2 regions of the Roseococcus microcysteis genome follow, and region 1 is predicted to be linked to the other one. Evidence: riboswitches for the same ligand, from Rfam matches in the RefSeq annotation. Region 1 holds a riboswitch; the other holds the start of a gene.

The links. Region 1 has a riboswitch for cobalamin ahead of ICW72_RS21290 (DUF1636 family protein). Riboswitches for the same ligand answer to the same signal wherever they lie in the genome.
Region 2: another riboswitch for cobalamin. It lies ahead of ICW72_RS11740 (TonB-dependent receptor plug domain-containing protein); the one in region 1 lies ahead of ICW72_RS21290 (DUF1636 family protein).

Annotation. Positions count from the first base shown of each region.
Region 1 is NZ_CP061718.1:1,519,701-1,523,094, forward strand. Features, by position in the region: gene cobN (cobaltochelatase subunit CobN) at 1-32, opposite strand, end outside; gene cobW (cobalamin biosynthesis protein CobW) at 37-1,077, opposite strand; partial or broken gene ICW72_RS21290 (DUF1636 family protein) at 1,118-1,552, opposite strand; cobalamin riboswitch at 1,548-1,759, opposite strand; gene cobU (bifunctional adenosylcobinamide kinase/adenosylcobinamide-phosphate guanylyltransferase) at 1,812-2,315, shown strand; gene cobO (cob(I)yrinic acid a,c-diamide adenosyltransferase) at 2,312-2,917, shown strand; gene ICW72_RS07230 (cobyric acid synthase) at 2,917-3,394, shown strand, end outside.
Region 2 is NZ_CP061718.1:2,421,165-2,424,558, forward strand. Features, by position in the region: gene ICW72_RS11740 (TonB-dependent receptor plug domain-containing protein) at 1-1,689, opposite strand, end outside; cobalamin riboswitch at 1,812-2,016, opposite strand; gene ICW72_RS11745 (amino acid ABC transporter substrate-binding protein) at 2,185-3,216, shown strand; gene ICW72_RS11750 (amino acid ABC transporter permease) at 3,340-3,394, shown strand, end outside.

The DNA.
Region 1 (3,394 bases):
AGCGTCGCGGTGGAGGTGTTCAGCAGGTGCATGGCATCAGGGCGCGGCGAGCGCCTCCGCCACCGCCGCGGCGTCGAAGCCATGCAGGCCCAGCACGACCAGCTGGCCAGAACGCGCCTCGCCCGGCGCCCAGGCGCGATCGAAATGATGGCCGACACGCTGGCCCACCGCCTGCACCAGCAGCCGCATCGGCTTGCCGGCAACGGCGGCGAAGCCCTTGGCGCGCAGCACGCCGGGCACGGCGCAGGCGGCGGCGACGCGCTGTGCCAGGGCGGTGGCATCGGTCACTTCGGGCAGCGGCAGGACCACGGAGGCGAAATCCTCGTGGTCGTGGTCCTCCTCATTGTCGTGATGGGTGCGGCGGGCCTCGATCTCGGCCTCGGTGGCGAGGCCCAGGCCCAGCAGCAGCGCCGGCGAGATGCGGCCAGACTGTGCCTCCAGCACGCCAATGGGCCGCGGCAGGGCGGCGCCCAGCGCGGCGCGGGCGCGGGCCAGCCCGGCCTCGTCCAGCAGGTCGGCCTTGGTCAGCACGATCAAATCGGCGCAGGCCACCTGGTCCTCGAAGACCTCCTCCACCGGGTCGTCATGGTCGAGCGAGGGGTCGGCGGCGCGCTGGGCGGCCAGCGCCGCCTCGTCATGCGCGACGCGCCCCTCGGCCAGTGCGGCGCCATCCACCACCGCCACCACGCCATCCACCGTCACCCGGCCCTTGATGGCGGGCCAATGGAAGGCCTGCACCAGCGGCTTGGGCAGAGCGAGGCCCGAGGTCTCGATCAGGATGTGGTCGGGCCGCGGCTCGCGGGCCAGCAGCGCGTCCAGCGTGGGCACGAAGTCATCGGCCACGGTGCAGCAGATGCAGCCATTGGCGAGTTCCACGATATCGGCCTCGGCGCAGGCCTCGACGCCGCAGCCGCGGAGGATTTCGGCGTCCATACCGATGTCGCCGAATTCGTTCACGATGACGGCCAACCGCCGCCCGCCCGGGTTCTCCAGCAGATGCCGGATCAGCGTGGTCTTCCCCGCGCCGAGGAAGCCCGTGACGATGGTGCAGGGGGTCTTGTCCAGGCTGGTGCTCATGGCGCGCTCTCCGCGGGGGTGAAGTCGAAGGGGGGATGCGCGCGATCATCTGGCGTTTCAGGATTTCGGGGCGGGACTTCCAGGGCATGGTGCCGTCCTCGGAGGCGCCGAGCAGGGCCGCGCCTGCATGCAGCGCCTCAGGCGAGCCTTCCTGCTCCAGCTTGCCGAAGATGTAGCTCCAGCCACCCGGCCGGACGAGCGCCGCCGAAGGTCCGCGCGAGCAGTTGGACAGGCATTTCACGAATTGCACGCGGTGCGGGCCGGCCGCGGCCACGGCCTCGCCCAGGGCGGCGCCGGCGCGGGGGGCGTCGGGCGCATCGCCCTCGCGCTTGCAGCTCGTGCAGACGAAGATCACGACGTCGGAGGACACGCGCGGATGCTCCGGCCCCAACGACAGGGCAAAGGGGTGCATCCAGGGCGCGCGCGCACGCCCCTGCCGGAATGGCCCTGCGCCGAGGCACCCCGCCCGGCGCATTCTGTGTTCGAGGGCAGGTCTCCTGGCTCACGGATCACCGCGGGGCATCGTCTTCCCGGGCCCCATCTCGCGATGGGTTCGCCCAGTGACATGTGATGCCCGCTCACCGTTCACAGTTGCGGGGGCAGCTCCGGCCTCGGGCGCATGGCCCGCTCCGGATTCCCTTTTCATCCCCGTCCCCGGGGAACCTTCGAACGGGGCTATCAAGCGGAGTGACGCGGGGCGTGTCAATGACGCTGTCCTGGGGCATGATCACGCGGTGAACAGCCTGACATTGATCCTGGGGGGCGCGCGTTCGGGCAAGAGCCGGCGCGCGGAGGCCCTCCTCACCGCCCTGCCCCCGCCCTGGACCTATATCGCCACCGCCGAGGCCTTCGACGCCGAGATGGAAGCGCGAATCGCGGCCCATCGCGCCCGCCGGGCCGAGGGCTGGGAGACGCTTGACGCCCCGCGTGACCTGCCCGAGGCGCTGCGGCGCGCCGGCCCGCCCGTGCTGGTGGATTGCCTGACGTTGTGGCTGTCCAACCTGATGCTGGCCGAGGCGGATCTCGGCGGGGCGACGGATGCCCTTGAGGCGGCACTGCGCGCCCGCACGGGGTCGGTGGTGCTGGTCTCGAACGAGGTGGGCCAGGGCATCGTGCCCGCCACCCCGCTCGGCCGCCGCTTCCGCGATGCCCAAGGCGTACTGAACCAACGCATGGCGGCACTCGCCGACCAGGTGGAGCTGGTGGTGGCCGGCATCCCGCTCAGGGTGAAGCCATGAGTGACGAGGAAGCGCGCCACCGCGCCAAGATGGCCGCGCGCAAGGCCGTGCAGGACGCCGAGGTGGCGTCCAAGACCATCACGGAAAAGGGCCTGCTGATCGTCCACACGGGCCCGGGCAAGGGCAAGTCCACCGCCGCCTTCGGCCTCGCGCTGCGGATGCTGGGCGCGGGCGGGCGCGTGGGCGTGGTGCAGTTCATCAAGGGCGCCTGGGAGACGGGCGAGCGCGCGGCCCTGACCCAGTTCGGCGACCGCGTGCGCTGGCATTCCATGGGCGAGGGCTTCACCTGGGAAACCCAGGACCGCGCGCGCGACGTGGCCGCCGCGACCCGCGCCTGGGAGATGGCGCGGGCGATGCTGGTAGACCCGGCGCTGGACCTGGTGCTGCTGGACGAGTTGAACATCGCCCTGCGCTATGACTACCTGCCGCTGGAGGCTGTGCTGGCGGACCTCGCCGCACGGCGGCCACTGCTGCACGTGGTCGTCACCGGCCGCAACGCGAAGCCCGCGCTGATCGAGGCGGCGGACCTCGTCACCGAGATGGGCGCCGTGAAGCACCACTTCGCCGCGGGCGTGAAGGCGCAGAAGGGCATCGAGTTCTGATGTCGCTGGCACTCATGTTCCAGGGCACGGGCTCGGATGTCGGCAAGTCGCTCATCGTGGCGGGGCTGGCGCGCGCCTTCACCCGGCGCGGCCTGCGCGTGCGGCCGTTCAAGCCGCAGAACATGAGCAACAACGCGGCCGTCACGGCCGATGGCGGCGAGATCGGCCGCGCCCAGGCCTTGCAGGCGCGCGCCGCTGGCGTGGCGCCCTCGGTGCATATGAACCCCGTGCTGCTCAAGCCGCAAAGCCAGGTGGGCGCGCAGATCATCGTGCAGGGGCGCGTGGTGGGGCAGGCGCGGGCGGCGGAATATCAGCGCCTCAAGCCCGGCTTCATGGCCGCGGTGCTGGACAGTTTTTCCCGTATGCGCGCCGAGGCCGATATCGTCCTGGTCGAGGGTGCCGGCAGTGCGGCCGAGGTCAATCTCCGCGCCAATGACATTGCCAATATGGGTTTCGCGCGTGCGGCGGATGTGCCCG
Region 2 (3,394 bases), 900 kb from region 1:
GATGACCAGCCCCGGCAGCGGCGTCAGGCGCGCGGTGGCGCTGATCACATGCTCCGGCCGGCGGGGCAGCGGGCGGCGGGTGCGGGCATCGGTGGCGTCCGTGATGGTCCAGCCCAGCTCGGCCGAGAGCCAGGGCGCGGGCCGCACCGCCAGCGTCAGCTCCACGCCCTGAAGGTTCGCGCGGTCCACATTGGCGACGCTCGTCCCCTGGAAGATGATGAGGTCCCGCACGCGGGACTGGAACCAGGTGGCGCCCAGCGTGGCGAAATCCGCCCGGCCAAAGAGCGGCAGGTCGAGCTCACCCCCCAGCTCATAGCCCAGGCTGCGCTCGGGCCGCAGGTTCGGGTTGCCGCGGAAGGTGGTGCCGATGGTGCCGAAGCGCTGGAACAGCGAGGGCGCGTTGAAGCCGCTGCCGCCCGAGGCGCGCAGCCGCGCCCCCAGCTCCGGCACGTGATAGACCAGGCCGGCGCGCCAGGTGGTGGCGCCGGTGAAGCTGCCCACCGCATCGTGGCGCAGCCCGGCCGTCACGTCCATCCGGTTCCACAGCCGGTATTGCAGGGCGATGTGGCCGGCCGTGCTGTCCTGGGCGGCATTCACGCGCGTCTGGAAGGGGGTGTTGCCGGCCAGGCTGAACACCTCCTCGCGCGCATGGGTCACGCCGAAATTCAGCGCGCCGTCGGTGGCGAAGCCCAGCCCCGGCAGGCGCAGCGTGTTGCCCCAGTCGAAGCCCAGCCGCTCGCCCCGGTAATAGTCGCGGGTGGAGGCGGTGCTGCGCGCGTCGGGCAGGTTCACATAGGCGCGGCGGTCCTGGGTGAAGGCCACGCGGAAGCCCGTGGTCCAGAGCCCGTCCAGCAGCCGCGTCTCGGCGCGGAGCTGGCCCATGAAGCGCCGGTCATCGCCCGTGAAGTTCGGGTCGTCGCGCGGCACGCTGTCCAGGTCGAAGCGGTTCTGGCGGTAGCGCAGCGTGCCCTCGACGCGGCTGCCCTCCACGGGCGTCCAGCCCAGGCGCAGGGCCAGCGCGCCGCCCTGCAAGCCGTCGCGCTCGTTCAGGGTGCGGGTGAAGCGGCGGGCGGTGGCGTTGAAGCCATCGGTGCTGATGCCATTGGCGCTGGCCAGGTAGTCGAAGGCGCCGAGGGTGCCGGTGGCGCCCAGCCCCCCGCGCACCGTGCCCTGGGTGCCGCCCGCCAGCTCGCCATAGGGCGCGAAGGGGCGGCTGGCGGCGCGGCGGGTGACGAGGTTCACGACGCCGCCCACCGCCGCACTCCCGTAGAGCGAGGAGGCCGGGCCGCGCAGCACCTCGATGCGCTCCACGTCGAAGAGCAGGTCATTGCCGAAGTTGAAGGCGCCATTGGCCTCGGAGGGGTCGTTCAGCGGCACCCCGTCCAGCAGCACCAGCACGGAGCGGCTGGAATTGCCGCGCAGGAAGACGCTGGCCTGCTGCCCCGGCCCCCCCGATTGCGCGAGGCGCAGCCCCGGCACGGCGGAGAGCGCCTCGGCCACGGTGGCATGGCCGCGCTCCTCGATCTGCTGGCGGGTGATGACGGTGATGGAGGCCGGCACGCGCTCCAGCGCCGTGGGCACGCGGGTGGCGGTGACGATGGTCTCGGGCAGGGCCGTGGCCGCCTCCTGGGCAAGCACGGGCAAGGAAGCCGCCAGCAGGGCGGCGGTGGACAGCAACAGATGGCGCATGGGGTTCCCCCGGGTTGCGCGTGACGACATGCCGCGCGGGGGCATCCCCGCACGACGGCTGACGTCGAGCCCGCATCCGGAACAGGGTTCCGTGGCACCGGTGCACCCCGCCCGGCACGCGCGAGAACAACTCTGCGACGGCCGGTCTCCTGGCTCGCGGGTCCTGGCCAGGGTCCGCCTTCTCACCCCGGGATGGGGGCAATGGCGATATGGACCCGGGCTCGCCGCCTACAGTTGCGGGGGCAGCCGCGGATTGGCGGGGACTGGCCCCGCGTCGCGCGTTCCCGTTTCACCCCTCATCGGGGCACCGTCGCATGGGGCCATGTAGTCCGGCCGGGAACGGGGTGCCAAGGCGGTTCCGCAAGCCATGAACCGGCCCCGCAAAAAAATTTTCTGAATCTATGGTAACCACCTTGAAAGGCTGATGGCCGCTTGGCACATGGCTGCCCGGCCCAAGAGGCATGGCTCGCGGGCAAGCGAAGGGACATCACACCAATGAAGCTCACCGCGTTCGCCGCCGCCGCGGCGGCGTTCCTGATGTTCGGCCCGAGCCAGGCGATGGCCGGGCGCGACCTCGACCAGATCCGCGCCCGCGGGCAGCTGCTCTGCGGCGTGCAGGGCCCCTCCAACCCCGGGTTCGGTTTCCCCAACGCCCAGGGCCAATGGCAGGGCTTCAACGTGGAGGTCTGCCGCTCGGTCGCCATCACCATCTTCGGCGACCCCAACCGCGTGCAGTTCGTGCCCGTGACGACGCAGAGCCGCTTCCCGGCCCTCTCCTCGGGCGAGGTGGACATCCTCTCCAACAACTCGACCTGGACGCTGACGCGCGACAGCAACGTCAACCGCTTCAACTTCCCGGCCATCGTCTTCTACGACGGCCAGTCCATGATGGTGCCCCGGCGCCTGAACGTGACCAGCGCGCGGCAGCTGGACGGCGCCACCGTCTGCGTGCAGCCCGGCACGACGACCGAGCTGAACCTCGCGGACTACTTCCGCCAGCACAACATGCGCTTCACCCCCGTGGTGGTGGCCGACCTGGACGAGCTGCGCCGCGCCTATGACAGCGGCCGCTGCGACGTGTTCACCAATGACTTCGCCGCTCTCGCCGCCCAGCGCACCCTGCTGAGCCGCCCGGCCGACCACGTCATCCTGCCCGAGCGCATCTCGAAGGAGCCGCTGGGCCCCGTGATCCGCCAGGGGGATGAGGAGCTGACGAACATCGTCGCCTGGACCGTCTTCGCCCTGGTCGAGGCGGAGGAACTCGGCATCACCCAGGCCAATGTCGAGCAGATCGCCGGCAGCAGCACCAACCCCATCGTCCGCCGCTTCCTCGGCGTCGAGGGCAATATGGGCGAAAGCATCAACGCCGCCCGCGGCGACTATGCGCGCCAGATCATCCGCACCTTCGGCAATTACGGCGAGATCTATGAGCGCTGGCTGGGCGAGCGCACGCCGCTCGGCCTCGAGCGCGGCATGAACCGCACCTGGATGAATGGCGGCCTGCTCTACGCGCCGCCGGCCCGCTGAGCCTGCGTTGAACGCGGCCGCCGTCCTTGAGCGGCTGATTCACGCCTTCGGTGTTTCCACCGAAGGCGATCAGACGCCAGCACGGCGGCCGCACCCCCTGTCACCCCCTTCGGATTTTCCGGCATGAGCAGCACCGCCGCCCTGGCCCCGCCCCGGCCCCTCATTCCCCTGCCCGGCG